2 regions of the Streptomyces sp. NPDC048197 genome follow, and region 1 is predicted to be linked to the other one. Evidence: riboswitches for the same ligand, from Rfam matches in the RefSeq annotation. Region 1 holds a riboswitch; the other holds the start of a gene.
What was found. A riboswitch is a leader RNA that binds a small molecule or an ion and turns the genes downstream of it on or off. The one in region 1 is predicted to bind glycine.
Positions count from the first base shown of each region.

Region 2: it holds a riboswitch for glycine, as region 1 does, so the genes downstream of both, gcvT (glycine cleavage system aminomethyltransferase GcvT) here and gcvP (aminomethyl-transferring glycine dehydrogenase) in region 1, are expected to answer to the same signal.

Region 1 covers NZ_JBIDAJ010000070.1:630-11,874, forward strand. Annotated here, with positions in the region: gene gcvP (aminomethyl-transferring glycine dehydrogenase) at 1-2,856, opposite strand, end outside; glycine riboswitch at 3,045-3,142, opposite strand; gene ACGF4C_RS38950 (PRC-barrel domain-containing protein) at 3,257-3,652, shown strand; gene ACGF4C_RS38955 (DNA polymerase IV) at 3,550-5,013, opposite strand; gene ACGF4C_RS38960 (MerR family transcriptional regulator) at 5,080-5,685, opposite strand; gene ACGF4C_RS38965 (bifunctional nuclease family protein) at 5,881-6,354, opposite strand; gene ACGF4C_RS38970 (MerR family transcriptional regulator) at 6,411-7,157, opposite strand; gene ACGF4C_RS38975 (FHA domain-containing protein) at 7,175-8,023, opposite strand; gene ACGF4C_RS38980 (DUF881 domain-containing protein) at 8,142-9,104, opposite strand; gene ACGF4C_RS38985 (small basic family protein) at 9,110-9,442, opposite strand; gene ACGF4C_RS38990 (DUF881 domain-containing protein) at 9,439-10,371, opposite strand; gene ACGF4C_RS38995 (sugar phosphate nucleotidyltransferase) at 10,447-11,245, opposite strand, start outside.
Region 2 covers NZ_JBIDAJ010000015.1:109,316-120,560, reverse strand. Annotated here, with positions in the region: gene ACGF4C_RS20980 (L-serine ammonia-lyase) at 1-1,321, opposite strand, end outside; gene ACGF4C_RS20975 (APC family permease) at 1,428-3,110, opposite strand; gene glyA (serine hydroxymethyltransferase) at 3,367-4,629, opposite strand; gene gcvH (glycine cleavage system protein GcvH) at 4,685-5,062, opposite strand; gene gcvT (glycine cleavage system aminomethyltransferase GcvT) at 5,193-6,320, opposite strand; glycine riboswitch at 6,471-6,566, opposite strand; gene ACGF4C_RS20955 (AAA family ATPase) at 6,784-7,533, shown strand; gene ACGF4C_RS20950 (enhanced serine sensitivity protein SseB) at 7,668-8,471, shown strand; gene ACGF4C_RS20945 (enhanced serine sensitivity protein SseB C-terminal domain-containing protein) at 8,592-9,389, shown strand; gene ACGF4C_RS20940 (ABC transporter permease) at 9,796-10,794, shown strand; gene ACGF4C_RS20935 (ABC transporter substrate-binding protein) at 10,910-11,245, shown strand, end outside.

The sequences.
Region 1 (11,245 bases):
GGAGCAGACGAGGTTGCGGTCACCGAAGGCGCCGTCGATCCGCCGCACCGGCGGCCAGTACTTCTCGGCCGCCACGACACCGCCCGGGAAGACGGCCTCCTCGCGGGAGTACGGGTGGGTCCACTCGCCGCCGAGCGCGCCCGCGGTGTGCGGGGCGTTGCGCAGCGGGTTGTCGTCCTTGTCCCACTCCCCCGTGCCGACCTTCTCGATCTCCGCGCGGATGGCGATCATCGCGTCGCAGAACCGGTCCAGCTCGGCGAGGTCCTCGCTCTCGGTCGGCTCGATCATGAGCGTGCCGGCCACCGGGAAGGACATCGTCGGCGCGTGGAAGCCGTAGTCGATCAGCCGCTTGGCGACGTCGTCGATGCTCACGCCGGTCGCCTTGGTCAGCGGCCGGACGTCGATGATGCACTCGTGCGCGACCAGGCCGCCGGGGCCGTTGTAGAGCACGGGGTAGTGCGGCTCCAGGCGCTTGGCGACGTAGTTGGCGCTGAGGACCGCGACCTGGGTGGCGCGCTTGAGACCCTCGCCGCCCATCAGGCGGACGTACGCCCAGGAGATCGGCAGGATGCCCGCGGAGCCCCAGGGGGCTGCCGAGATCGGTCCGACGCCGGTCTCCGGACCCGCGGTGGGCTGCAGCGGGTGGTTGGGGAGGTACGGCGCCAGGTGGGCGCGGACGGCGACCGGGCCGACGCCGGGGCCGCCACCGCCGTGCGGGATGCAGAAGGTCTTGTGCAGGTTGAGGTGCGAGACGTCACCGCCGAACTTGCCCGGCTCGGCGAGGCCGACCAGCGCGTTCAGGTTGGCGCCGTCGACGTAGACCTGGCCGCCGGCGTCGTGCACCGCGGCGCAGATCTGGGTGATGTGCTCCTCGAACACGCCGTGGGTGGAGGGGTACGTCACCATCAGGACCGCGAGCTCGTCGCGGTGCTTCTCGATCTTGGCGTGCAGGTCGTCGGCGTCGACCTCGCCGTCCTCGCCGGTCTTGACGACGACGACCTTCATGCCGGCCATTACGGCGCTGGCGGCGTTGGTGCCGTGCGCGGAGGACGGGATCAGGCAGACCGTGCGCTGCTCGTCCCCGTTGGCGCGGTGGTAGGCGCGGACGGCCAGCAGGCCGGCCAGCTCGCCCTGGGAGCCGGCGTTGGGCTGGAGGGAGACCTTGTCGTAGCCGGTGACGGTGGCGAGGCGCTCCTCCAGCTCCTGGATCAGCGTGAGGTAGCCCTGGGCCTGGTCGGCCGGCGCGAAGGGGTGCAGCTGGCCGAACGCGGGCCAGGTGACCGGCTCCATCTCGGTGGTGGCGTTCAGCTTCATCGTGCAGGAGCCGAGCGGGATCATGCCGCGGTCCAGCGCGTAGTCCTTGTCCGCGAGGGTGCGCAGGTAGCGCAGCATCGCGGTCTCGGAGCGGTGCTCGTGGAAGACCGGGTGGGTGAGGTAGTCGTCGGTGCGCAGCAGGGTCTGCGGGAGCGTTTCGTCGGTGGCCGCGTCGAGCTTCTCGATGTCGGCCTGCACGCCGAAGGCGGCCCAGACCCCGGTCAGCTGGGCGCGGCCGGTGGTCTCGTCGCAGGCGATGCCGACCAGGTCCGCGTCGACCTGGCGGAGGTTGATGCCGGCCTCGCGGGCGGCGGCGACGACCTCGGCGGCCCGGCCGGGCACCCGGGCGGTCAGCGTGTCGAAGTATGCGCCGTGGACCAGCTCCACACCGCCGGCCCGCAGACCCTCGGCGAGGATGGCCGCGTAGCGGTGGGTGCGCCGGGCGATGGTCCGCAGGCCCTCGGGGCCGTGGTAGACGGCGTACATACCGGCCATGACGGCGAGCAGCACCTGCGCGGTGCAGATGTTGCTGGTGGCCTTCTCACGGCGGATGTGCTGCTCACGGGTCTGCAGCGCGAGCCGGTAGGCCCTGTGGCCGTCGGCGTCCACGGAGACGCCCACGAGGCGGCCGGGGAGGCTGCGCGCAAACTGCTCGCGCACCGCCATGAAGCCGGCGTGCGGCCCGCCGAAGCCCATCGGGACGCCGAAGCGCTGGGTGGTGCCGACCGCGATGTCCGCGCCGAGCTCGCCCGGCGAGGTCAGCAGGGTCAGCGCGAGCAGGTCGGCGGCGACGGTGACGATCGCGCCGAGCTCGTGGGCGTGCTCGATCAGGGCGCGCGGGTCCCGGACTGCCCCGGAGGCGCCCGGGTACTGCAGCAGGACGCCGAAGACGCCGCGCTCGGCGATCTCGGCGGGGATGCCGTCGGAGAGGTCGGCGACGACGACCTCGACGCCGGTCGGCTCGGCGCGGGTCTCGATCACGGCGATGGTCTGCGGCAGGCAGTCGGCATCGACGAGGAAGACGCCCTGCTTGACCTTGCCGACGCGGCGGGAGAGCGCCATCGCCTCGGCCGCCGCGGTGCCCTCGTCCAGCAGGGAGGCGCCGGAGGTGGGCAGTCCGGTCAGGTCGGCGACCATCGTCTGGAAGTTCAGCAGCGCCTCCAGGCGGCCCTGCGAGATCTCCGGCTGGTACGGGGTGTACGCCGTGTACCAGGCGGGGTTCTCCATGACGTTGCGGAGGATCACCGGCGGGGTGAACGTGCCGTAGTAGCCCAGGCCGATCATGGAAGCCAGCACCTGGTTGCGGTCCGCGAGGCCGCGCAGCTCCTGGAGGACCTCGGCCTCGGTACGGGCCTGCGGCAGGCCGAGCGCCTCCGCGCTCTTGATCACGTCGGGGACGGCGGCGGCAGTGAGCTCGTCCAGCGACCCGAAACCGATGTGCGCCAGCATCTTGGCCTGCGCCTCGTGGTCGGGGCCGATGTGCCGGTGCTCGAAGGGGGTGCCGCGCTCCAGCTCGGTCAAGGAGATGCGGTTGGTGGTCATCTGCGGGGGCCTCCTGGTCGGTACGACCTACGAGGGGCACCACGGCGCGGGTGCCCGGACGGCCTCCCCCTCTGTCATCTCAACCTGAGAGCTTCACCGGCCCGCGCACGGCGGCCCGGCTTTCACCGTCGGTGAGGAGGGGTCCCGGAGCTGTGCCTTCCGCGGCCCGCCCTGCTTTCCAGAGTGACCTCGTCCGTGCGGTACGTGTGCCTGAGAGATTCCGGGGAGGATTTGCTCCTTCGGCGCCCTCGTCGCGAACGACAAAGGACTCTCCCGCACGGGTTCTGCGGCCATTCGCCAGCCTACCAGCGCACCACTCGAAGGATCCTTCGAGTGGCCGGGGCATGAAATGTGCCGTTTGGTAGTTGTCACGGGGCAGTTGCGACCAATTGGAGGGGCCGTGCAAACCGATATCGATCCCCGGAGCCTGATCGGCCGCAAAGCGTTCGACCGTAACGGCGCGAAGATAGGCACCATCGACGAGGTCTATCTCGACGACGCGACGGGGGAACCGGAGTGGGCAGCCGTACGCACCGGGCTCTTCAGCCGGGACGCGTTCGTCCCCCTGGAACCCAGCAAAATGGTCGGCGAGAGCCTGCACATCCCGTACGACCGCAAGCTGATCAAGGACGCCCCGGACTTCGGTGTGGGCCGCCATCTCTCCCCTGAGCAGGAACTTCAGCTCTACCACCACTACCGCCTGGATATCTCCTCCCCCGACTCCGACCCGGTGTCCCCCGGCAACTCGGGCACCTCCGACAGCGACTTCGGCAAGATCGCCGGATCGGAGGACTGATCCGCCCCGGGCCCCCCGCCCACCAGCGGCAGGGGCTCTCCCGGCCGTAGCGCCGGGTCCTCGACGGCAAAGGTCCGCACCCTCCCCGGTGCGGACCACGGCGTCTCGAAGCGGACGGTCACTCTCCCCAGCCCACTGCCCTGTACCCACCCCGCGCCGTACTCGTCGTGGACCACGTCCACGCCCGGGTGCCAGCGGCGCGGCCGCTCCTCCTCAGGTGCCTCCTCGGCGGGCTCCGCCCCGGCCCGCTCCTGCGCGGCCCGCGCCAGCTCCTCGGCCTCCCGCTCCGTCATCAGCTGGGCGAAGAGGTCTTCCTGGGTGAAGTCGGCCAGCCCGCTGACCCCCACACCCAGCAGCCGGACGCCGCCGGTGGTGTCCACCAGCTCCAGCAGCCGCACCGCGGCCTCCCGGATGACCGCGGGGTCGTCGGTGGGCCCGCGGAGCGTCTCGGAGCGGGTCAGCGTCGAGAAGTCGTAGTTGCGCACCTTGATCACCACCGTGCGCCCGGAGCGCCCGGCCGCCCGCAGCCGCTGGACGCAGCGGTCGGCCAGCCGCAGCACCTCCGTCCGCACCCGCGTCCGGTCGGTCAGGTCGACCTCGAAGGTGTCCTCGACGGAGATGGACTTGGCGTCGCGCTCGGCCACCACGGGACGGTCGTCCTGCCCCAGGGCCATCGCGTACAGCCCGGCGCCGTGCGCCTTCCCCAGGAGACGTACCAGCTCCGCCTCGCCGGCCTCCGCGGTCTCCGTGATCGTGTGGATCCCGGCCCGGCGCAGCGTCTCGGCCGTCGCGGGCCCCACCCCGGGCAGCGTCCGCACCGACATCGGGCCCAGCAGCTCCCGCTCGGTGCCGGGCGGAATGACCACCAGGCCGTCCGGCTTGGCCTGCTCGGACGCGATCTTCGCCAGCATCTTGGCGCCGGCCAGCCCCACCGAGCCGGTCAGGCCGGTCGCCGCCCGGATGTCGCGCCGCAGCTGCTCCCCCACCGCCCGTACCGCGGCCGTCTCCGGAGCCACCCCGCCCGCCTCCAGGTCCACGAACGCCTCGTCCAGGCTCAGCGGCTCCACCAGCGGCGACAGGGCGTGCAGCAGCCTCATGACCGTTTCACTCACCTGGCGGTACAGGGTGAAACGGGGACTGAGGTATGCGGCGTTGGGGCACAGCCGGCGCGCCTGGGCCGTCGGCATCGCCGAGCGCACCCCGAAGACCCGGGCCTCGTACGACGCCGTGGCGACGACGCCACGCGGCCCGATCCCGCCGACCACCACCGGTTTCCCGCGCAGGCTCGGCTTCGCCGCCTGCTCAGCAGAGGCGTAGAACGCATCCATGTCCAGATGCAGGATCGTCGGCGCGGGTCTCACATGTCCGATGCTGCCGCATGGCACTGACAATCGACCCGCCGCCGGGCCGGGGCCCGGGCGTGCGGCTCAGCCGGCCCGGTTGCGCCGACGTGCCAGTTCGTCGTGCGGGTTCTTCCCGATCAGCGTCTCGCCGGTGTCCACGCGCTCCCCGTGCAGCTGCGAGAGGGCGCCCTCCACGTCCCGCCACACCACGCCCACGGCGATCCCGAAGACGCCCTGGCCGCCCTGGAGGAGGTCCACGACCTGGTCGGGCGAGGTGCACTCGTAGACCGTCGCGCCGTCGCTCATCAGGGTCATCCGCGTCAGATCCGCCAGCCCCCGCGCGCGCAGGTGCTGGACGGCGGTGCGGATGTTCTGCAGCGAGACCCCGGTGTCCAGCAGCCGCTTGACGATCTTCAGGACGACGACGTCCCGGAAGCTGTAGAGCCGCTGGGTGCCGGAGCCGTACGCGGGCCGGATGCTCGGCTCCACCAGGCCGGTGCGCGCCCAGTAGTCGAGCTGCCGGTAGGTGATGCCCGCTGCCGCGCATGCGGTCGGGCCGCGATAGCCGATGTTCTGCGCCTCGCAGTCCCCCGACACCGCCGCGGCCGGTGCCGGTGCGCAGTTCGCCGTTGCGCCCGCGTGGAGCGGCAACGCCCCTTCCGCCGCCATACCGTCGCCGGTGATTGCCACGCCGCCCTCCGTCCTCCACGTCCCGGACGGGACCTGCCATATCGACGGTATGCAGTCACTCGGGGTGCGTCAACGATCGCCGCGCTCGCCACGCCGAGTGATAATCACCCTACGAGTGGTTTCTCGTGACCTCGCGCGGGGAATGGCTAAATAGTTTGGCCGGAATCAGACCCTTCGCCCCTCCAGCCACGCCGGCTACTGGCTGTTGGTCCCGAAGTCCTCGGGGGAGATCTGGTCGAGGAACTCGCGGAACTTCTCCACCTCGTCCTCCTGCTCGTCCGGGATCGCGATCCCCGCGTCGTCCAGCACACCGTCGGTGCCGAAGATCGGCGTTCCGGTGCGCAGGGCCAGCGCTATCGCGTCGGACGGACGGGCACTGACCTCCACCCCGCTGGCAAAGACCAGTTCCGCATAGAAGACCCCCTCGCGCAGATCGGTGATGCGCACCTGCGTCAGCTCCTGCCCCACCGCCTCCAGCACGTCCTTGAAAAGGTCGTGCGTCAGCGGCCTGGCGGGGACCATGCCCTGCTGGGCGAAGGCGATGGCGGTGGCCTCACCCGGCCCGATCCAAATGGGCAGGTAACGGTCGCCCCCCACCTCCCGCAGGAGCACGATCGGTTGGCTGGAAGGCATTTCCACCCGGACACCCACGACGTCGAGCTCGTTCACACAGCAACCCTAGGACGTGCCCGGCAGGTTTGGGTAGTCGGGCACTCTTTTGCTCACTACGGCCGGCCCCGCAGCGCGCTCTGCACCAGCGCCGCGTGCAGCCGTACGGAGAGCGTGGCGAGCTCCCTGGCGGTGGCCTCGGCATGGGCCCTGGTCTGCGGATTGCGGTGCCGCCGAAGGGGTGCAACGACCTGCTCGACCAGGCCCGCCTCGCGCTCCGCGGCCGCCTTGACGACCCGCAGGTGCCGTGGTTCGAGACCGAAACGCCCCAGGTCGGCGACGAGTTTGGCGACCGTGACGGCCTCGATGTCGTATCCGCCGTCCGCATGGGGGACGATGAGTCCGTACGACTCCCAGTCGGCGAGCGCCGCCTCGTCCACCTCGGCGGCAGCCAACAGCTCGGCCCGGCCGATCCGGGCAGCCGTGGGGTTTTCCTCGCCCGCTTCCGGGACGCCCTCGATCAGATCGCGGGCAGGCGCGGCGGGTGCCGGCAGCGTGACCTGCTCCCCGCGCTCGATGGCGTCCAGATGCTCGCGGATGACCTTCAGCGGCAGATAGTGGTCGCGCTGCATCCGCAGGACGCTCGCCAGCCGCTCCACGTCGGCCGGGGTGAATTTGCGGTACCCGGAAGGCGTGCGCTTCGGCTCGACCAGCCCCTCGGCCTCCAGGAAGCGGATCTTGGAGATGGTGACCTCGGGGAACTCCTCGCGCAGCTGGTTGAGCACCGTGCCGATGCTCACCGGCTTGCCGGCCGAGGAGGCGGTGCCGGAATCCCCGGCACCGCCTTTCGGTGTATGGCGCATGTGCCTTCCCTGGCCGGTCAGATGCCGGCGCCTCGCTGGCTCGCGTAGAAGACCAGGCGGTACTTGCCGATCTGGACCTCGTCGCCGTTGTTGAGGGCGACGGAGTCGATGCGCTCACGGTTGACGTAGGTGCCGTTCAGGCTGCCGACGTCGGAGACCGTGAAGAGGCCGTCCGGGCCGCGACGGAATTCCACGTGCCGACGCGAGACCGTCACGTCGTCGAGGAAGATGTCGCTCTGCGGATGCCGGCCCGCCGTCGTCAGCTCGCTGTCCAGAAGGAAGCGGCTGCCGGAGTTAGGACCGCGGCGGACGATGAGCAGCGCCGAACCCAACGGAAGGGCGTCCACGGCCGCCTGGGCCTCCGGCGACAGCGCGGGCGAGAGATTCTGGCCCGTCGTCTCCGAGTCGTAGGCCTCGAGCCCCGAAATGGAGATCGTCGACGTCGTCTCGGACGCCCGCTCGGGCTGCGCACCTGCGCGCAGCGGCGCGCCGCAGTTGGAGCAGAACCGGCTCGCCTCGGCGTTCCGGTGCCCACACCTCGTACAAACCGGCAAGGCCGGACCTCCGCCCGTGGGTGCGGCTGATGGTTCCTGGGAACCTATGCGGGCGGCACCGGAGGGGTCAACAGAACCCGCGCCGTGCCCCCCGGACGGACCGCCGACCTCGTCACGGAAGAGGGGACGGTTCTCGGCCGCGCCGCTCTCGTCGGCCCGGCCCGCAGCGCGATGCCGCGCCGAGCCGCTGCCGCCCTCCTGGCGCGCGCTCTTGCCGAACAGCTTTCCAAACAACTTCACGGGCGATTCCCCTTGAACGAAACAGACCCGCCCGTGGGGCAGGACGAACCCTCGATGCACACACCGGCCCATCCGGACATCCAGTGAACGTCCGTGGCCTCCAGACAGTTTCCACCACACACCACACGCACGGTGCGTCGACCCCCCGCTACCTCATGCCCTCCTGGGGCACTCGACATACCTGTACGCCTCACTGCGATGACGACCGAGCGTAGTCAGGCCGCTTCGCCGCCCGCAAGGCGTCCACAATGATCTTCTCCTCACGGGTCACAGACACCTTGGCCTGCTCCTTTTCCAGTGTCTGGACCACTCCACCGGGGATGTTCAGCGCCGGTTCCAGATCCTCCGGCTTGCCGATGACCTTGAAGCGGTACGGCTGCGTGACGCGCCGGCCGTCGATCTCCACCCCGCCCCGGACGTCCGAGAGGGAGGTGTTCGCGACGACCCGGACGTCGTTGACCTGGATGGCCTCGGCGCCGGCCGCCCGCAGCTCCTGGATGGTGTCCAGCAGCTTGTCCGCCTCCACGGAGTGCGTCGGGTCGTCGATGGTCAGGTTGATGCCGGGCCCTTGCGCCGCGACGGTCCCGGCCAGCACACCCAGCTGCTGTTCCTTCTCCACGGTCTGCTTACGGGCCTCCTCGGCCTGGTCCGAGCTGTTCGCCAGCTCGGTCTTCTGCCCTTCCAGGCGCCGCTGTTCGTCCGTCAACCGCTGGGAGCGGTTGTCCAGCTCGTCCAGAATGCGAACCAGGTCCTCCTGACGCGCACCTCGCAGCGCACTGCTGTCACTCGTGGAACGTACCTGAATCGCCAGGCCGAGGCCGAGAATGAACAGCAGCAGGGCGACGATCAGTTGAGCCCGGGTCAGCCGCGGCGGCCACAGGCTCGCCACCAGCCGCTCCCGACCGGTCTTCGGGCGTTCCGCGTCCCCGTCGGCGGTGTCCGCCGCCGGGGCCGAGGAGTCTGCCCCGTTGTCCGGCTTCTGTCCAGTCGTGTCCGGTTCCTGGCTTTCCGCGTCGTCCGCGGACTTCGCCGGCTCAGCCGCGCTCCGGCTCTCCGGCGGCATCGGCCGCCGGTCGGCCGCACCGCGCTCCAGCTCCGGCCGTTCCGGGCGCTCCGGCCGCTGCTCCGGGTCCGGCTTCTCGTCCGTTGCCATCCGCCTCACGCCCGGAAGACGTGCCGGCGGATCGCCGCGGCGTTGGAGAAGATGCGGATGCCCAGCACGACGACGACACCGGTGGAGAGTTGGGCACCGACGCCCAGCTTGTCACCGAGGAAGACGATCAGCGCCGCGACGACCACGTTCGACAGGAAGGAGACCACGAAGACCTTGTCGTCGAAGATCCCGTCCAGCATGGCCCGCAGACCGCCGAACACGGCGTCCAGCGCGGCGACGACAGCGATCGGCAAGTAAGGCTCGACCACCGTCGGCACCACGGGCCGCACCACCAGCCCGACCACGACTCCCACGATGAGGCCCAGTACGGCGATCACGATGTGCCCTTCCCTGTGTCGGCGCCGTCCGGCTTGGCGGCACCGGCCTTCGGCTTTGCGGTACGTACGATCAAGCTGGGCGCGGGCGGCAGCGTCAGCTCGCTCTCGGCGGAAATCCTGGCGCGGACGCCGTAGTTCTCCTGCAGGATGTGCAGGTACTGACCGTCGGCGCTGTCCTGGAACGCGGTGCTCAGCCGCTGCCCGTCCCCCACCGCCAGCACCGTATAGGGCGGCACCAGTGGCTTGTTGTCGACCAGTATGGCGTCTCCCGCGGCTCTGATCGCCGAGAGTGACGTAAGCCGCTGTCCATTGACGGAGATGGCCTCCGCGCCCGAGGCCCACAGGCCGTTGACGACGCGTTGCATGTCCCGGTCCCGCACCCGCCCGGTGTCCGAGAAATCGCTGCTCTCCCGCGGCCCGCCGCCACCGGACTCGGCCCCCTTGGCGTCGTCCACGACGAGCTTCACGCCCGGCCCGGTGGCCTGCGTCGAACCGGCCAGCAGGGCGAGCAGTTCGGCCTTGCCCCCACCGTGCTGCTTCAGCGCCTCGCGCTGCATCCTGCTGACGTCGTCCCGCAGCGCGTCGACCCGCTGCTGCTGCCGGTCCGCCTGGCCGGTGCCCTTCTGAATGCGGTTGATCAGCTCCGTACGCTCCTTGGCGAGCGTCGGTGCGGATATCCGGGCCTGTGCCGCCCCGACGGTCACCACGAGCGCGGCCAGCACCAGACCGGCCGCGAGGCCCAACTTCGCCCGCAGGGTGCGCGGCAGACCGCGCACACCCGCCTCCGACTTGCGCGCGGCCGCCTCGGCGTACCCGTCGTCGAGGCTGTGGTCCATCACGTTGGTCAGCAGCGACATGGAGGCGTCGGGGCGCGCGGCCGGTCTGTTCGGTGTGCTCCGATCGGGGCGCTGCTGCGACATGCCGCACATCGTCGCACGTCGGCTCCGCAGTCTCCCAATGGCCCCACCGGCGTGCCGATGCCCGGCGCGCCGGTGGGGTCCGAATCAGCGTCCGGCGCTGTCCACCACGGCCGACCACTCGTCCAGCAGCTGCTGGGCGGAGGCGTCGTCCGGCCCTTCCGCCCACAGGTGCGTGACCGCCTCGGCCGGGTCGGGCAGGACCAGGATCCAGCGGCCGTCGGACTCCACGACCCGGACGCCGTCGGTGGTGTCCACGTCGCGGTCGCCGGCCGCCTCCACGACATGCCGCATGACCAGGCCCTTGACCGCCCAGGGGGTGGCCAGGTCGCGGCGCAGGACGTGGGCCCGCGGGATGCGTGCGTCGATCTGGCTGACCGTGAGCTGGGTGCGGGCGACGAGGCCGATCAGCCGGACGAACGCCGCGGCGCCGTCGAAGACGCTGCTGAACTCCGGGATGATGAAGCCGCCCATGCCGTCGCCGCCGAAGACCGTGCCGTCCTCCCGGCCCACCCGGGTCAGGTCGTCGGGCGAGGTCGTCGTCCACTCCACCTGCGTGCCGTGGTAGGCGGCCACCTGCTCGGCGATACGGGTGGTGGTCACCGGCAGCGCGACCCGTCCACTGCGCCGCTCGGCGGCGATCAGGTCCAGCATGACCAGCAGCGCGCGGTCGTCCTCGATGATGCGGCCGCGTTCGTCCACGAGGGAGAGCCGCTCGCCGACGGGGTCGAAGCGCACGCCGAAGGCGGCCCGCGCCGAGGCCACGATCTCGCCGAGCCGGACGAGACCGGAGCGCCGGGCGTCGGCGGTCTCGGTGGGCCGGGACTCGTCGAGACCGGGGTTGATGGTCAGGGAGTCGACGCCGAGCCGGCCCAGCAGGCTGGGC
Region 2 (11,245 bases), on a different contig from region 1:
CGGCGCCGGTGTCCTTCATGGTCTTGATGACCTTGTCCAGGGAGACGTGGTGCCGGCCGTCGCCGCGCAGGGCCATGCGGGCGGCGGTGACGGCCTTGACGGCGGCCATGCCGTTGCGCTCGATGCACGGGATCTGGACCAGGCCGCCGACCGGGTCGCAGGTCAGGCCGAGGTTGTGTTCCATGCCGATCTCGGCGGCGTTCTCGACCTGCTCGGGGGAGCCGCCCAGGACCTCGGCCAGACCGCCGGCGGCCATGGAGCAGGCCGAGCCGACCTCGCCCTGGCAGCCGACCTCGGCGCCGGAGATGGAGGCGTTCTCCTTGAAGAGCATGCCGATGGCGCCGGCGGCCAGCAGGAAGCGCACCACACCGTCCTCGTCGGCGCCGGGCACGAAGTTGATGTAGTAGTGCAGTACGGCCGGGATGATGCCGGCGGCACCGTTGGTGGGCGCGGTCACGACCCGGCCGCCGGCGGCGTTCTCCTCGTTGACGGCCATCGCGTAGAGGGTGATCCACTCCATGGCGCGGGTGGTGGCGTCGCCCTCGGCACGCAGCTTGCGGGCCGAGCCGGCCGCCCGCCGGCGGACCTTCAGGCCGCCCGGCAGGATGCCCTCACGGGACATGCCGCGCGTCACGCAGGCCTGCATCACCCGCCAGATCTCCAGCAGGCCCTCGCGGATCTCGTCCTCGGTGCGCCAGGCCTTCTCGTTCTCCAGCATCAGCGCGGAGATGGACAGGCCGGTCTGCTGGGACAGCCGCAGCAGCTCGTCGCCGGTGCGGAAGGGGTACTTCAGGACCGTGTCGTCCGGCACGATCGGGTTCTCGCCGGCCGCCGCCTCCCCGGCCAGCACGGTCTCGTCGACGACGAAGCCGCCGCCCACCGAGTAGTACGTCTTGCTCAGCAGCTCGGTGCCGTCCGCGTCGTGGGCCCGGACCGTCATGCCGTTGGCGTGGTACGGCAGGGTCTTGCGGCGGTGCAGGACCAGGTCCTCGTCGAAGTCGAAGGCGATCTCGTGGGCGCCGAGCAGGCTGATCCGCCCGGACTCCTTGATCGCCGCGACCCGGTCGTCGGCGGTTTCGACGTCGACGGTGCGCGGGGAGTCGCCCTCCAGGCCGAGCAGGACGGCCTTGGGGGTGCCGTGGCCGTGGCCGGTGGCGCCCAGGGAGCCGAAGAGTTCGGCGTGGATGCGGGCCGTCCGGGCGAGCAGACCGTCCTTCTTGAGCCGGCCGGCGAACATCCGGGCGGCGCGCATCGGGCCGACGGTGTGGGAGCTGGAGGGACCTATGCCGATGGAGAAAAGGTCGAAGACGGAGATGGCCACGGGGGCGGACTCCCTTGTCTGCTCGTGGTGGACGGTGGAGCTATCGGACGAAGAGGTACGTTTCTGCGCCGAATGTCGAGCGTAACGCGGACCCGGCGCGGTGCCGTCAGACGGAAACCGTCGGGCGGTCGTCGGTGGACGTAACAGGAGGTGTCGGGTGCACAACGGGTGACGGGGCGGCCACGGTGGCGGCCGGCGGGCCGGTCAGGCCGGTCGCCCGGGCCCGGACGCCGGCCCGTACGGCCCAGAAGTAGAAGGCCGGCGCGGAGAGCGCGACCAGGGCGATGTCCAGGCCACCGGGGATGATGCCGTGCCCGCCGAAGTCCGGGCTGCCCAGCGCGGACAGCGCGGCCAGCCAGAGCAGGAAGGCGATCATCCACCAGGCCGGGGCGAACTGCCGCCGCAGCCGGGCCGCGCCGAGGGACCCGGCCCGGTGGCGCAGCACCAGCACCGCGATCGGCACGGACACCAGCGTCAGCGCGGTCACCTTGCCGGTGTCCGGCCACTTCGACCAGTACAGGGCGCAGGCCGCGAAGGCGAAGGTGACCGGGGAGAGGACGCCGGCGGCCGGGAGCCGGAACGGACGGGGCAGCTCCGGCGCGGTCCGGCGCAGCACCCCCACCGCGATCGGGCCGATCAGGTACGAGATGACCATGGCCGCCGAGACCACCCCGGCCAGCGCCTGCCAGCTGCGCCCGACGGTGAGCAGCAACAGGACGGAGAAGCCGAGGTTGAGCCACATCGCCGGGCGGGCGGTGCCGTACCGCGGGTGCACGGCCGCCAGCTTCCGCGGGAAGAAGCCGGTCTCCGACAGGTTGGTGACCATGTACGCGGCCGAGGCCACGTTGGCGATGTTGGAGCCGGCCGGCGAGATGAACGCGCCGAACTGCAGCATGGTGACCACCCAGTGCAGCATCAGCAGCTTGGCGAGGTCGGCGAACGGCGAGCCCAGGTTCACGCCCTGCCAGCCGCCGGCCCGGGCCAGCTGCTCGGGCGGCACCGCCCCCAGGTACGCGGTCTGCAGCGCCAGGTAGATCACCAGGCCCAGGGCGAGCGCGCCGACCAGGGCGACCGGGATGGCCCGGCCCGGGTTCCGGGCGGCGCCGCCGAGGTTGACCACGGCCTGGAAGCCGTTGAAGGCGAAGACCACGCCGCAGGCGGTGACGGCGGTGAGCACGGCCGACCAGCCGTACGGGGCGAAGCCGCCCTGCGCGGTGAGGTTCGAGGTGTGGAAGCCGGAGGCGGCCAGCGCCGCCACGGCGAGTACCGGGATGGCGAACTTCACCACGGTGAGCACGGTGTTGGCGCGGGCCAGCAGCTGCACCGACCAGTAGCAGGTCAGCCAGAGCGCGACGGTCAGGGCCAGCGCCACGGCCATGCCGGATGCCGAGAGCTGGTGGCCGGCCGGTTCGACCAGCCCCTTCGCCCAGCCGAAGCCCCAGGACGTCATGTACTGGGTGGCGGCGATCGATTCGATCGGGATGAGCGAGGCGGTCGCGATCCACACCGCCCAGCCGGTGAGGAAGCCGAGCACCGGTCCGTGCGAGAGGTGGCCGTAGCGGGCCATTCCGCCGGGGATCGGGTAGGCCGCGCCGACCTCCGCGTAGGTCATCGCGATCATGCCGATGAAGACGGCACCGATCACCCAGGCGACCAGTGCCGCGGGGCCCGCCACTTGCGCGGCGGCACCGGCGCCGAAGAGCCAGCCGGAGCCGAAGATCGAGCCGATGCCGATCATGATGAGGGCGAAGAGGCTGAGCCCCTTCCGGTCGCCCGCGCTCATGTCCATGGGGTGGTGTCGTCCGTCCTGCTGTCGAAATGCCCCCTCGCCGTTGAAGGGTTGCTGCGTATGCCGCTGACACCTTATTTCGCGCGAATCACCGTGAATCACCGGTTCCGCCGTGAGGGCGCGCGACATCGGCGAAGGAGGAGGGGAATCCGGGCATGCGGACCACGAGCCCGGGACCAACGGCCCCGGGCTCACGGCCCGTTGAGCCCGCGTCCGCCGGGGGCCGGCGGACCGGAGGATCACCGCATGAGACGCGTCACAGCGACGGGTACAGCGGGTACTTCTCCGCGAGCGCGGTGACCCGGGCCTTGAGGGCCTCGGCGTCGTGGTCCGGCTTGAGGGCCTCGGCGATGATGTCGGCGACCTCGCGGAAGTCGTCGGCCGTGAAGCCGCGGGTGGCCAGGGCCGGGGTGCCGATCCGCAGACCCGAGGTCACCATCGGGGGCCGGGGGTCGTTGGGGATGGCGTTGCGGTTGACGGTGATGCCGACCTCGTGCAGACGGTCCTCGGCCTGCTGGCCGTCGAGCTGGCTGTTGCGCAGGTCGACCAGGACGAGGTGGACGTCGGTGCCGCCGGACAGGACCGACACACCGTGCTCGGTGACGTCGTCCTGGACCAGGCGCTCGGCGAGGATCTTGGCGCCTTCCAGGGTCCGCTGCTGGCGCTCCTTGAACTCGTCGGACGCGGCGACCTTGAAGGAGACCGCCTTGGCCGCGATGACGTGTTCCAGGGGGCCGCCCTGCTGGCCGGGGAAGACCGCGGAGTTGACCTTCTTGGAGATCTCCGGGGTGGCGGAGAGGATGACGCCGCCGCGGGGGCCGCCGAGGGTCTTGTGGGTGGTGGTGGTCACCACGTGGGCGTGCGGCACCGGGGAGGGGTGCAGCCCGGCCGCCACGAGGCCCGCGAAGTGCGCCATGTCGACCATGAGGTAGGCGTCGACGGAGTCGGCGATGCGGCGGAAGGCGGCGAAGTCGAGCTGCCGGGGGTAGGCCGACCAGCCGGCGACGATCAGCTTGGGGCGGTGCTCCTTGGCCAGGCGCTCGACCTCGTCCATGTCGACCAGGTTGGTCTTCTCGTCGACGTGGTAGGGGACGACGTTGTAGAGCTTGCCGCTGAAGTTGATCTTCATGCCGTGGGTCAGGTGCCCGCCGTGGGCGAGGTTGAGACCCAGGATGGTGTCACCAGGCTTGAGGAGGGCGAACATGGCGGCGGCGTTGGCCTGGGCGCCGGAGTGCGGCTGGACGTTGGCGTAGGGGGCGCCGAAGAGGGCCTTGATGCGGTCGATGGCGATCTGCTCGACGACATCGACGTGCTCGCAGCCGCCGTAGTAGCGGCGGCCGGGGTAGCCCTCGGCGTACTTGTTGGTGAGGACGGAGCCCTGGGCCTCCATGACGGCGACGGGGGCGAAGTTCTCCGACGCGATCATTTCGAGGGTGGACTGCTGACGGTGCAGCTCGGCGTCGACGGCCGCGGCGACGTCGGGGTCGAGCTCGTGCAGGGAGCTGTTCAGAAGCGACATGGGTCTTTCCTGGAGGGGTCAGAGGGCGCAGAGCACTTCCAACGGGCGGGGTGGCTCAACCGGTGATGAACGCGGCGTACTCGTCGGCCGACAGCAGCTCGGCGGGCTCGTCGCTGATCTTCACCTTGAACAGCCAACCGCCCTCGAACGGGGCGGAGTTCACCAGCGAGGGGTCGTTGACGACGTCCTCGTTGATCTCCACGATCTCGCCGTGCACGGGCGCGTAGAGATCGCTGACCGACTTGGTCGACTCCAGCTCACCGCAGCTCTCGCCCGCCGTGACCGTGGAGCCGACCTCAGGGAGCTGCACGTAGACGACGTCGCCGAGCGCGTTCGCCGCGTGCTCCGTGATGCCGACCGTCGAGACGCCTTCCTCGGCGGCCGACAGCCACTCGTGCTCCTTGCTGTAGCGCAGCTGCTGGGGGTTGCTCATGGCTCGATTCTCCTGTACGCGAGGGTGTGATCGTGAATGGGGGCACCTCCCGGGACGAAGTCCGGGGGGAGCGTCTTGCACAGTGAGACGCGCGGTGGCGCGCCGCCGTCCGGTCCGCCGGGACGAACCGTTACTTCTGCCGCTTGTAGAAGGGCAGCGCGATGACCTCGTACGGCTCATGGCTTCCACGGATGTCCACGTGGACACCCTCGGTGCCCGGTGTGGCCCAGTCCGCGTCGACGTACGCGATGGCGATCGGCTTGCCGAGCGTGGGGGAGGGGGCGCCCGAGGTGACCTCGCCGATCACCGTGCCGTCGGCGGAGACGACCGGGTAGCCCGCGCGCGGGACCCGGCGGCCCTGGGCGATCAGCCCGACCAGCTTGCGCGGCGGGGCGGCCTCGGCGCGTTCGGCGGCCACCTCCAGCGCGGCGCGGCCGACGAAGTCGCCGTTGTTGGTCGTCTTCTCGAACTTCACGACCCGGCCCAGGCCCGCGTCGAACGGGGTGGTGGCGGTGGTGAGCTCGTGCCCGTACAGCGGCATGCCCGCCTCCAGGCGCAGGGTGTCCCGGCAGGACAGCCCGCACGGCACCAGGCCCACGTCCTTGCCGGCCTCGGTCAGCGCCTCCCAGAGGGCGACCGCGTCGGCCGGCCGGACGAACAGCTCGAAGCCGTCCTCGCCGGTGTAGCCGGTACGGGCGATCAGCGCCTCGACGCCGGCGACCGTGCCGGGCAGGCCGGCGTAGTACTTCAGCCCGTCCAGATCGGCGTCCGTCAGCTTCTTGAGGATGCCGGGGGACTCCGGGCCCTGCACCGCGAGCAGCGCGTAGGCGTCCCGGTCGTCGCGGACCACGGCGTCGAAGCCGCCGCCCCGGGCGGTCAGCGCGTCCAGCACGACCTGGGCGTTGGACGCGTTGGCGACCACCATGTACTCCTGGTCGGCCAAGCGGTAGACGATCAGGTCGTCGAGGATGCCGCCCTCGGCGTTGCAGATCATGGTGTACCGGGCGCGGCCGGTCTTCACCCCGCCGATGTTGCCGACCAGGGCGAAGTCGAGGAGGTCGGCGGCCTGCGGGCCGGTGACGGTGATCTCGCCCATGTGGGAGAGGTCGAAGAGGCCGGCGCGGGTGCGGACCGCGACGTGTTCGTCGCGCTCGCTGCCGTAACGCAGTGGCATGTCCCAGCCGGCGAAGTCGGTCATGGTCGCGCCGAGTGCCCGATGCGTGGCATCGAGCGCCGTGCGGCGGGGGGCATCAGTCATGGTTCTGGGCTCCCAGGCAGGGGTGACAAGACGTTCTCCCCATCTGTCATCGGAACCTGAGAGGTTCACCGGGAGCCCGCGAACGGGCCCGGTTTGCACCTTGGGTGGAGCCGCCCCGTGGGCCGGGCCGGACTCGCTTTTCAGATCTGCCTCGCCCGCGCGGTATAGGGGCCTGAGAGATTCAAGGGAGGACTTGCTCCTTCGGCGCCCCGCCGTGGCGGCCGGGGACTCTCCCGCGCGGATTCAAGCGGCCGGTATGGAGTTGGCGGTGCACGGGTGAACCGAGATGTGCACGTGGCGCGCACATCATTGCACGGGATCGCCGAATACAGGAGGCCCGGTCGGCGCACCGTCCCCGACGTGGGCGGATCGGACAATCACCTTGATGGCCATTACCTTTTCTTGACACTCTGCGGGTAGGGAACCGGCCTCGGGCCGGACCGTAACCCGGACGGGAAGGGTGATCACGGTGCAGAGGGACGCGGCACTCGCGGCCACTTCGGGGGCCGGACCCGAAGAGCCGGCGGCGGTCCGCGCCGCCGAGCCGGTGACGGTCCGCGCCGCCGCACCCCGGGCCCGGCGCCCGGCCCGCCCGGTCGTCCGGCCGGGGCGCGGGGCGCGGGTGGTGGACCTGCGCGGCGACGGCCGGGCCCGGACCGCCGCCGAGCTGCGGTTCCCGCCCGGTGACCTGGTGGTCGTCTCCGGCCTGCCCGGCAGCGGCAAGAGCACCCTGATGCACCGGGTCGTGCCGTCGCTGGACGGCGGCGGGGCCGAGGTGCACCGGATCGACTCCCAGGACGTCCGCGAGCGCTGGGAGAGCGGCCGACTGCGCCGGCTTCCTTACGGCCTGTACCGCCCGCTGGTCCGGGCCGCGCACTATCTGGCGCTCGGCCGGGCCCTGCGCTCCGGCCGCAGCGTGGTGGTGCACGACTGCGGGACGCTGGCGTGGGTGCGCCGCTGGATCGCCCGGGCGGCCGGCCGCGGCGGCCGCGGGCTGCATCTCGTCCTGCTCGACGTGGCACCGGAGGTGGCCCGGGCCGGCCAGCAGGCGCGCGGCCGCGGGGTGTCGGGGTACGCCTTCGCCCGGCACCGCCGGGCGGTCTCCCACCTGGTCGGCGGCGCGGAGGCGGCCCGGCTGCCGCGGGGATTCGCCTCGGCCGTGCTGCTGGACCGCCGCGCGGCGAGCGCCCTGGAAACCCTCACCTTCCGCTGACCGGCGGCGCGCCTTTGCCCGCGCGGCGGCCCGCCGCAGCGCGACCCGTCCGGTGGGCGCGGCCACCGCTTCCTCTCGTCTAGGGTCATGGGCCAGAAAGTGCGGAGTGCGGTGTGGAACGCGGGTGGATGCAGATGAACTTTCCGGAGCAGGGGATACCGCAGCTGGCCTGGCCGGCGAACGAACTGGAAGAGGTGCTGGCCGCCTCGGTCGGGCATCCCGGCGCCGGCGGCCGGATCGTCGAGGTCCTGGGCCGCAGCCGGGTGTGGGTGCCGCTGCCCAACGGCGGCGGTCCGCAGGGTGCGGGCCTGGGTACCGCCGGACTGGACCTGCCCACCGTCGACATCGGCGGGCTGGCCTACGTCCCGGTCTACAGCTCCGAGCAGGAGTTCCTGCGGGTCGTCGGCTCGCACATGTCGTTCACCGTCGCGCCGGCCCGGGAGTTCGCCCGCGGGCTGCCGCCGAAGATCGGGATCGTGGTGAATCCGGACGGGACGGTCGGCGTCCCGGTGCCGCCGCCCGCGGTGGCCGAATTGTGCCGCTCGGGACGTCAGGAACCGGACACCGGCGGGCTGCCGGGCGGCGGCCGGGTGCGGCTCTTCGAACCGGACTGGCAGGACGAGCCGGTGGACTTCCTGGCCGCTGCCGGACTGGAATTCTCCGGCGTCGGAATTGTCCTGACTGCCCGGCGTGTCCTGGCCAGTGTGGAAGGCGACACGCCCGCACTGTTCGTCGGTGTCCAGGTCGCCACGGTCCCCGAGGCGCTGCACGACGGATCGGCCCGTGACGTGGTGCTCGCGGGGCTGGGGCGGGCCCTCGGCGCGGTGCCGGTGCCCTGGCCCGTACAGCTCGTCATGCTCGACCTCGCCCAGGGCGACCCGGTGGCCGACTGGATGCTGGAGCGGGTACGGCCCTTCTACTCGCGCGAGCACTCCTAGGGTTCGCCGCTGTTGCGGAGGCCGCGGCCTTCCGGCCCTGGACCATCGGCAAGCCCTAAGCTGGTTGGATGACGCGCGGGCGCACCCACACGTGCCCTGCCGAGAGAGGGGACGGACCACGTGAGTGCGGGTGCGCATCAGGGGCCGGCGGCGGCCGGACAGCTGGAGCAGCTGCTGCAGCAGGTCTCGCCCGGCCGTTACGACGCCTACGAAGCCCTGCTGCACGCACTCGCCGCGGGCCAGGTCTGGATGCTGCTCTGGCACGGCCGGGCCGGCTCGCCCGACGCGCAGTACGGGAACATGGAGGTCGACGGCCTCGGTTACGCGCCCTGCGTGACCTCCGCGCCCGAACTCGCCGCCTCCGGCTGGAACCGCGACCACGAGGTCGTCACCGGCCGGGAGATCGCCGCCGCGCTCTTCCCCGACCGCTGGGGACTGTGGCTGAATCCGCACGCTCCCGGCGGCGGCGTCGGCATTCCCTGGCTGGATCTGCGCCGGATCGCCGGCGGGCTCGACCGGCTGCCCGCCGGTCCGCTGCGGATCTCCGAACCGGTCATCGACATCCCGCAGTTCTACGCGCTGCTGGCGCAGAACGCCCATCGCACGCCCGCCGTACGGTCGTTGCGCCGCGCCTGGGTGCAGCCCGCGCTCGGTGCCCCGTATCTGGCGATCGGTCTGGATCTGTACGACACCGGTCCGCAGGCGGTGGATTCGGCCCGGTTGATGATCCAGCAGTCGATTGGTGCCGTTCCGGACGGATTGCCGGTCTCCACGGTCGCGATGAACGACGAGTACGACCCGGTCGCCATGTGGATGCGGGCCGCCGCGCGGCCGTTCTTCGACCGTGACGGCTACACCCAGCAGCCGGCCCAGCCGCCGGCGCCCTCGTACGGCTACGGCTACCCGCGTCCTTACTGACAGCCGGTCTCCCCTGTCGGAGCGTGTCGCTCCGGCAGGGGTTTTGTGCTGAATTCGCCCTGTGTGCCCCGCGGTTGAGGTGCTCTCCCGCGGCTCCTGGCTCCGCTCAGCCCGAACTTGTGTCCGTATAACGGAAAGCCGTGGAGCACATCACAGTTGCGCATCCTTTCCTTGTCAGGGCTGGTGACTGATCGCGAAGGGGATGAAGACTCCGGAACCAACAAGGGCCTCGGTCCTATGTGCGAGCGACATTCCGGTCGGCGTCGTGTGAACCACTTCCTTCCGCAAGGTGAACTCCCGCGGGGAACACCGGACTTGCTCCGCAGTGCACCAATTGACGTGAACCAGGCCGCTACCGCGGCGGGCAGGGGCCGGCCACCGTCGGCCGAGAGGGGTCAAAGGCACCGTGACCGCACCGATCGAGACCACCGGGGCGGCTGCCGAGGCGCAGCCGGAAGCGGTGCTGGAGGGCGTGTCGAGCAAGCGCATCGAAGGGCGCTCGCTCGGCCAGATCGCATGGCTGCGCTTCCGGCGGGACAAGGTCGCGGTGGCCGGTGCCATCGTTGTCATCCTGCTGATCGCCGTCGCGGCGCTCTCCCGTCCGCTGCAGGCCCTGCTGGGGCTGGACCCCAACGCGCCCAACGAGTCGCTGATCGACCCCAACACCACGCTGCCCAAGGGGGACTTCGGCGGGATGAGCGGGGACCACCTGCTCGGCGTGGACCCGAAGTTCGGCCGCGATCTGCTCGCCCGGGTGCTGGAGGGTTCCTGGGTGTCGCTGATCGTGGCGTTCGGCGCCACGCTGCTGTCGGTCGCCATCGGCACCGTGCTCGGCGTGATCGCCGGTTTCTACCGCGGGCGGGTGGACGCCTTCATCAGCCGCATGATGGACGTCTTCCTGGCGTTCCCGCTGCTGCTGTTCGCCATCGCGATCTCCGCCTCGCTGCAGGGCGGCGCCTTCGGCCTGGAGGGCCTGCCGCTGCACATCTCGGTGCTGATCTTCGTGATCGGGTTCTTCAACTGGCCGTACATGGGACGGATCGTGCGCGCGCAGACGCTGTCGCTGCGCGAGCGGGAATTCGTGGACGCCGCCCGGGGCATGGGCGCGCGCGGACCGTTCATCCTCTTCCGGGAGCTGCTGCCCAACCTGGTGGGCCCGATCATCGTCTACTCGACGCTGCTGATCCCCTCCAACATCCTCTTCGAGGCCGCGCTGAGCTTCCTGGGCGTCGGCATCCAGCCGCCCCAGGCCTCCTGGGGCGGCATGCTCAACCAGGCGGTCAAGTACTACGAGGTCGACCCCCAGTACATGATCGTCCCCGGCCTCGCGATCTTCGTCACCGTGCTCGCTTTCAACCTGCTCGGTGACGGTCTGCGGGACGCGCTGGACCCGCGCAGCCGCTGACGGCACCGCGGGCGTCCGCCCCAGCCGCCACCGCGCTTTGTGTTGTGACGTTTCTCGACGAACGAAGACCGATCGAAGACCGTACGAAGACCGAACGAAGGGGACACCGACCACCATGCGAAGGTCAGTTCCGGTCGCGACCATAGCGGCCATCACCAGTGCGGGCCTTTTGCTGGCCGGCTGCAGCGGGGGCAAGGGCTCCTCGGAAGGCTCCGGCGAGGCGAACGCGGCCACCAAGGGCGTCGTCAACGCCTCGGACGCCAAGGGCGGCACGGTCACCTACGCCATGAGCGACGCCCCCGAGTCGTTCGACCCGGGCAACACCTACTACGCCTTCATCTACAACTTCAGCCGGCTCTACGCGCGCCCGCTCACCACCTTCAAGCCGGGCCCCGGCACCAAGGGCAACCAGCTGGTCCCGGACCTCGCCGAGTCCATGGGCAAGCCCAGC